2 linked regions of the Ancylobacter polymorphus genome follow. The protein of the gene in region 1 interacts with the protein of each later gene in a pairwise test. Links are inferred from orthologs where the notes say so. Each region holds a gene or a part of one and is shown in the gene's direction. Other genes may lie near its edges.

What was found.
Region 2: the proteins of K9D25_RS09660 (region 1) and ndk interact in binary tests that used the Escherichia coli proteins (3 or more experiments, as listed by UniProt). The link is inferred for Ancylobacter polymorphus from one-to-one orthologs.

The regions. Positions count from the first base shown.
Region 1 is NZ_CP083239.1:2,063,519-2,066,542, forward strand. Bases 221-2,928 are described here. They hold K9D25_RS09660 (5-formyltetrahydrofolate cyclo-ligase), read left to right. Parts: upstream 221-1,125; coding sequence 1,126-1,731; downstream 1,732-2,928. Other genes in these bases: K9D25_RS09650 (NAD(P)H-quinone oxidoreductase), read left to right, coding at 221-687; K9D25_RS09665 (TIGR00282 family metallophosphoesterase), read left to right, coding at 1,735-2,550; K9D25_RS09670 (FkbM family methyltransferase), read left to right, coding at 2,606-2,928. Also shown: more of K9D25_RS09650, read left to right, coding at 1-220; more of K9D25_RS09670, read left to right, coding at 2,929-3,024. UniProt on the Escherichia coli protein: Involved in the removal of 5-formyltetrahydrofolate.
Region 2 is NZ_CP083239.1:3,916,442-3,919,616, reverse strand. What follows is about bases 98-2,956. They hold ndk (nucleoside-diphosphate kinase), read left to right. Parts: upstream 98-1,245; coding sequence 1,246-1,668; downstream 1,669-2,956. Other genes in these bases: K9D25_RS18720 (TerC family protein), read left to right, coding at 2,912-2,956; K9D25_RS18725 (TerC family protein), read left to right, coding at 2,045-2,749; K9D25_RS18735 (hypothetical protein), read right to left, coding at 816-1,022; K9D25_RS18740 (hypothetical protein), read right to left, coding at 346-564. In the rest of the region: more of K9D25_RS18720, read left to right, coding at 2,957-3,175. UniProt on the Escherichia coli protein: Major role in the synthesis of nucleoside triphosphates other than ATP. The ATP gamma phosphate is transferred to the NDP beta phosphate via a ping-pong mechanism, using a phosphorylated active-site intermediate.

The DNA.
Region 1 (3,024 bases):
CTGGCGGATGAGGGCTCTGCCCTGCCGGTGCCTGCGGGGCTTTCCATGGTCGAGGCGGCGGCGCTGCCGGAGACCTTCTTCACCGTCTGGACCAATGTGTTCGACCTCGCCGGGCTGAAGGCGGGCGAGCGATTCCTCGTGCATGGCGGCACCTCCGGTATCGGCACGACGGCGATCCAGCTCGCCAAGGCCTTTGGCGCCACCGTGTTCACCACCGCGGGCAGCGCCGAGAAGTGCGAGGTCTGCCGCCAGCTCGGCGCCGATGTCGCCATCGACTACAAGACCGAGGACTTCGTCGCCGTGGTGAAGGAGAAGGCCGGCGGCAAGGGCGTCAACGTCATTCTCGACATGGTGGGCGGCTCCTACATTGCCCGCAATTACGAGGCCGCCGCGCCGCAGGCCCGGCTGGTGCAGATCGCCTTCATGGAAGGCTCCAAGGTGCAGATCGACTTCATGCGGCTGATGCTCAAGCGCCTGTCGCATATGGGCTCGACCCTGCGCTCGCGGCCCAAGGCGGAGAAGGCGGCGATCGCCGCGTCGCTGGTCGAGAAGGTGTGGCCGCTGATCGAGGCCGGCAAGGTCAAGCCTGTCATGGACCAGAGCTTCCCGCTGGAAAAGGCCAGCGAGGCTCATGCCCGGATGGAGACCAGCGCGCATATCGGCAAGATCATGCTCACCGTGGGGTGAGGCCTGACAGATCGCTGCGGCGGATGTCCGGGCGAGGGGCATGCCGAAGACTCTTCGCTGGGTCCCGGATCGGCGCGGCGCCTTGCGCCGCTGGTCCGGGACACAGCGCTTCGTGTCCCGGACCAGCGACGGCGTAGCCGGAGCGCCGAGCCGGGACCCAGGCGAGACTCTTTGGCGGAAACGCGACGCGCCCGCCCCCGTTCACCGAAAGCTGTTCAGCCGCCGTCATCCCCCTCTGGCAATTTTCCCTGCGGCGTCCTAGATTTGTCACGCGGGGCTGCGGGGTTCGTCAGGAGCACATATTTCCGGGGCCTTATCGATCTCAAAGGGAGCTGTCCCTGACCTTGCCCCTGGGCTTGGACACACGGCGCCCACCTACGTTGTAGGTTCCCGGGATCGAGCCTCCAACGGCCATCGTGGCTCCGCACTCATTGCATCATGCCTCTTGTGACAGACGCCCAACTCGACAAGGCCAGCCTCCGCACCGTGGCCCTCGCCCGGCGGGCGGCGCTTGAGCCTGCCGCGCGCGCGGCGGCGGCGGAAGCGGCTGCTGCCCACGCCATGGAATGGCTCGGCGCGGTGCGGGGCGAAGTCGTCTCCGTCTTCGCGTCCATTGGCGGCGAGATCGATACCGGTCCGCTGGTGCGTCGGCTGCGAGAGGCCGGCGCGTGCATCGCCCTGCCGATCGTGCTGGAAATCGGCAAGCCGCTGCTGTTCCGGCTGTGGGAGGCGGGGGTCGAACTAATCCCCTCCGCCGGTCCCGGCCGCATGGCCATTCCCGCCCCGCCGGAGGACGCGCCCGCTGTCTCGCCCGATGTGCTCGTGGTGCCGCTCGCCGGCTTCGATGCGCGCGGCAACCGGCTCGGCTATGGAGCGGGCTTCTATGATCGCACGCTCAGCCTGCTGCGCCACGCCAAGCGCGTCGAAGCGTTGGGCTATGCCTTCGCGGTGCAGGAATTGCCCGCCGTGCCGGCGGAGGCACATGATGAGCGGCTCGACGCCATCGCCACCGATGCCGGTGTCGTCCGCCCGGCCGAGGAGTGACGCATGCGCCTTCTTTTCCTCGGTGATGTGGTCGGGCGTCCCGGCCGCCAGGTCGTGCTGGAGCACCTGCCGCGCCTGCGCCGCCAATGGGCGCTCGATTTCGTCGTCGTGAATGGCGAGAACGCCGCCGGTGGCTTTGGCATCACCGAGGCGATCTATGAGGAGTTCCTGGAGGCTGGCGCTGACGCGGTCACGCTCGGCAACCACGCCTTCGACCAGCGCGAAGCGCTGGTGTTCATCGAGCGTGCGCCGCGCCTCGTCCGCCCCGCCAATTATCCGCCCGGCACGCCCGGACGCGGGGCGGCGCTGATCGAGGCGAATAATGGCGCGCAGGTGCTGGTGGTCAACATGATGGGCCGTGCCTTCATGGAGCCGCTCGACGACCCCTTCGCCGCCATCGACCGCGAGCTCGACGCGGCCCCGCTGGGACTGGTGGCGGATGCGGCCATTGTCGATTTCCACGCCGAAACCACCAGCGAGAAGCAGGCCTTCGGCCATTGGTGCGACGGAAGGGCGAGCCTCGTCATCGGGACCCATACCCATGTGCCGACCGCCGACCACCGCATCCTCTCCGCCGGCACCGCCTATATGACCGATGTCGGCATGTGCGGCTGCTATGACGGGGTGATCGGCATGGACAAGGAGGAGCCGCTGCGCCGCTTTACCCGCAAGATCGGCTCGTCGCGCTTCGAGCCGGCGACCGGGCCGGGCACGCTGTCGGGGCTCGCGGTGGAGACGGATGGCAGCGGGCACGCGATTGCCGTGGCGCCGGTGCGCATCGGTGGTAACCTGTGCGGGGCCGTGCCGGACTTCTGGTAGGGTGCCGGCGAGGCGGCCGAGCCGCTTTCACCCCTCTCCTTTGTCAGAGGCATGCATGGGTATGTTGGACGTGCTCAGAACGCAGGGGTGGTTGCGTTTCGTTTCCAAGGCGCCGCGAAGGGTCCGGCGAGTCGTCGTTCGCAAGATAAATAAACTATTCAACCGTAATATTGTGCGTTCATTCTACGGTGTGTTTTTGACGGAAAATGGGAACGACGCGACCTTTCGTTTCTGCGTTAACGGGACCTATGGAACATTTTACTCGAATTATCTGCGGGAAATCGATTACCCGTTCATTTTTGTAGATATCGGGGCAAATCAGGGACTTTATTCCCTCATCGCTGCTCAAAATCCTTACTGCGAACGAGCCGTCAGTCTTGAGCCGGTGAGCGAGACGTTCCGTCTGCTCACCGCCAACATCCGTGCCAATGGATTGGCGGGCATGATTGTCGCGTTGAATTGTGGCCTGTCGTC
Region 2 (3,175 bases), 1.9 Mb from region 1 along the record:
TCGCGCAGCGCGGCCGGGGCGTTCAGCCTTCAGCCTCCGCCGGGTCGGCGGGAACGGCGGCTGCCATTGGCTGTTTCCGTTTCCGGAATACGCCTATCCTGCACGGAGCGGCGCAACGCAGGCTGAACGCGCCGTTGGCTGTTGTTCATCCGGCCGCCGGAGCGGCGGACAAAAAAGTGCCCCGGCTCCTTGGGGGAGAAGCCGGGGCTGATGGGCTCGCGTTGGGGCTTGGGGGAGTGGGGATGCCGCGAGCCTAACCTGTGAAACGAGTGGATGATGAGTGCAGTGAGGTGGAGTGTGTGTCCGAAGGGACCGATCAACCCCGCCTTAGCGCACCGCTATGCCTCAGTAGCAGACGGGCCGCTCGACCTCGACCATGCGGCCGGCATCGGTGACCCAGCGGGACTGCATCACGCAGTCGCCGGCCACCTGCTCGACGGGGATCTCGACCGTTGCGACGGGAAGCTGGCGCTTGAAATAGCCGGTCGCGTCGGCCGCGCCGATGAAGAGCGCGGTGAAACCCATGACGGCGGCAACAGCACTGATGGCAATGGCCTTGTACATCGCGGCACCTCATCCACCTGCCGGTGGGGATGCCACCGGGCTTCATTGCGTCCTTAACGCGCTCATCACTTCAACACGAAACTGCAGGCGCAAACCTTCTCTTTCTGCGCCGCCCGTTCTGGCGGCGGCAGCGGAACGATACGTTTCAGGTACGTTCATTCGTCTGCGTCTCGTTTCGTCCGTTAACACCGACTTAACGTGCGTACTCCCGGAAGAGTTCCAAGAGGTAATCATGAAGTCGTGAACAGCGATTATTCCGCGAATACGCAACGCGGCGCCTTCACCCAACGCGGGGCACCCTCGGTGAACACGGCGCGCCGTTCCAGATAGCAGGTCTTGTAGCCCGCGGGCTCCCGCGCCGGGTCGGTCGTCGCGTCGGCGACGGGAAGGAACGGCACGGCGAGAAAGCCCACAAGCACGGCCACCATCCCCGCGATGGCCAGAACACATTTCTTCATCGGTAACATCCCTGCGCCACGGCACTCCGGCCGCTCTGTTGCCTAAACAGATGAGCGCCGCCGGGTTCCGCCGCAAGCGGGTTATTTCGTGTACGAACGATTCGGCCGGGGGTGTTGCCAAGGCGTGTCGAAAACGCCGCCCGGGCTTCTCTTGTCCGCGGGCGGAGGCGCCGCTATAAGCCGCTGCGAACTTTTCGCCCCCACATTTCCAGGGAAACAGACCATGGCGCTCGAGCGCACTTTTTCCATCATCAAGCCCGACGCCACCCGTCGCAATCTCACCGGCGCCGTCAACGCGCTGATCGAGAAGGCGGGCCTGCGCATCGTCGCGCAGAAGCGCATTCAGCTGACCCGCGCCCAGGCCGAGACCTTCTACGGCGTCCACAAGGAGCGCCCCTTCTTCGGCGAGCTCGTGGACTTCATGATCTCCGAGCCGATCGTCGTGCAGGTGCTCGAAGGCGAGAACGCCGTCGCCAAGTACCGTGAAGTGATGGGCGCCACCAACCCGGCCAACGCGGCCGAGGGCACCATCCGCAAGGAATTCGCCCTGTCCGTCGGCGAGAACTCGGCCCATGGCTCCGACAGCCTGGAGAACGCGCAGATCGAAATCGCGCAGTTCTTCTCCGGCAACGAAATCGTCGGCTGATCGCACGATCTGCCGCCCGTAAGGGTGGCAAGGCGTTGAAATCGCACCCCGTCCGGGCCTCCGGACGGGGTGTTTCTTTTTGCGAAGCAGCGTAGACTAAGCTCTCGCAGCATCATTTGCTGAGAAAAATGCGGTATTCGGGCTTGGCCACCGCATGGATTATTATGTATGTTCCCCAAATGGGCGCTGCGGGGGTCCGGCCATGGAGAAGTGGCCCGCAGCGGGGATGCCGTTAATGGCGCGCCAAGAGCGCCCGGGAGTGGGCCCGCCGGAGCCACCTCCTCTTGCCTCACCTCAAATCATGGCGCGCCAACGCCGACACAACTGACTTGGAGTCCCGTCCGCATCCGGACGGGAAGGTGAGGGAACGACCGCAATGAGCTACCTTGAGCCGCTATTCTGGCTGGCACTTCTCAAAATCATCTGGATCAACGTCCTGCTTTCGGGCGACAACGCCGTGGTCATCGCCATGGCCTGCCGCTCGCTGCCCGACAAGATGCGCCGCACCGGCATGATCCTGGGCGCCGGCGTCGCCGTCGGCATGCGCATCGTGTTCACCGCCATCATCGCCGTGCTGCTCGGCCTGCCCTGGCTGCGCATCGTCGGTTCGCTGGCGCTCATGTACATCGCCGTTGATCTCGTGCTGCCGGAAGAGGGCGAGGAAGGTGGCGTCGCCGCGCATGACAATCTGTGGCGCGCCGTCGGCACCATCGCCGTTGCCGACCTGGTGATGAGCCTCGACAATGTCGTCGCCATCGCCGCCGTGGCGGATGGCAACTGGACGCTCATCATCATCGGTCTCGTCATTTCCATCCCGATGATCATCGCCGGCGCGGCGCTGATCATGGGCCTGCTGGCCCGCTTCCCCTTCCTGGTGTGGGCCGGCGCGGCGCTGCTGGGCTGGGTGGCCGGCGAGATGTTCGTCTCCGACGTGAAGGTGCTGGACTATTTCGGCGAGGCCGTCGTCCACCACTATGAATATGCCGCCGCCGCCGCCGGCGCGGTGATCGTGCTGGCCACCGGCTGGGCGATCTCCCGCTTCAAGGGCGGGGCCCACGCGGCGGGCCCGCACGGCTCCTGACCTGAACGGGGCTTCCCTCCCCCTCGGCGCCCGCGACTCGGCAAGAGCGCGGGCGTCGGGCGTTTCAGGGGTGCTTTCTGGCGCAAATTATAATGTATGCCAGAAAGGGGGCGGGTATTCCCTCTGACATCTGAACAAGACCCGACTCTCAGAGAGGACATGATGGATTTCTCAAGCCCGATCTTCTGGGTGGCCTTGCTCCAGATCATCTGGATCGACCTGCTGCTCTCCGGCGACAACGCGGTGGTGATCGCGCTCGCCTGCCGTTCGCTGCCGGAAAAGCAGCGCAAATGGGGCATTCTGCTCGGCGCCGGTGCGGCGGTGGGCCTGCGCATCATCTTCGCCCTCGTGGTGTCGTATATGCTCGGCGTGCCGTTCCTGAAGGTGGTGGGCGGCCTGCTGCTGTTCTGGATCGCCATCAAGCTG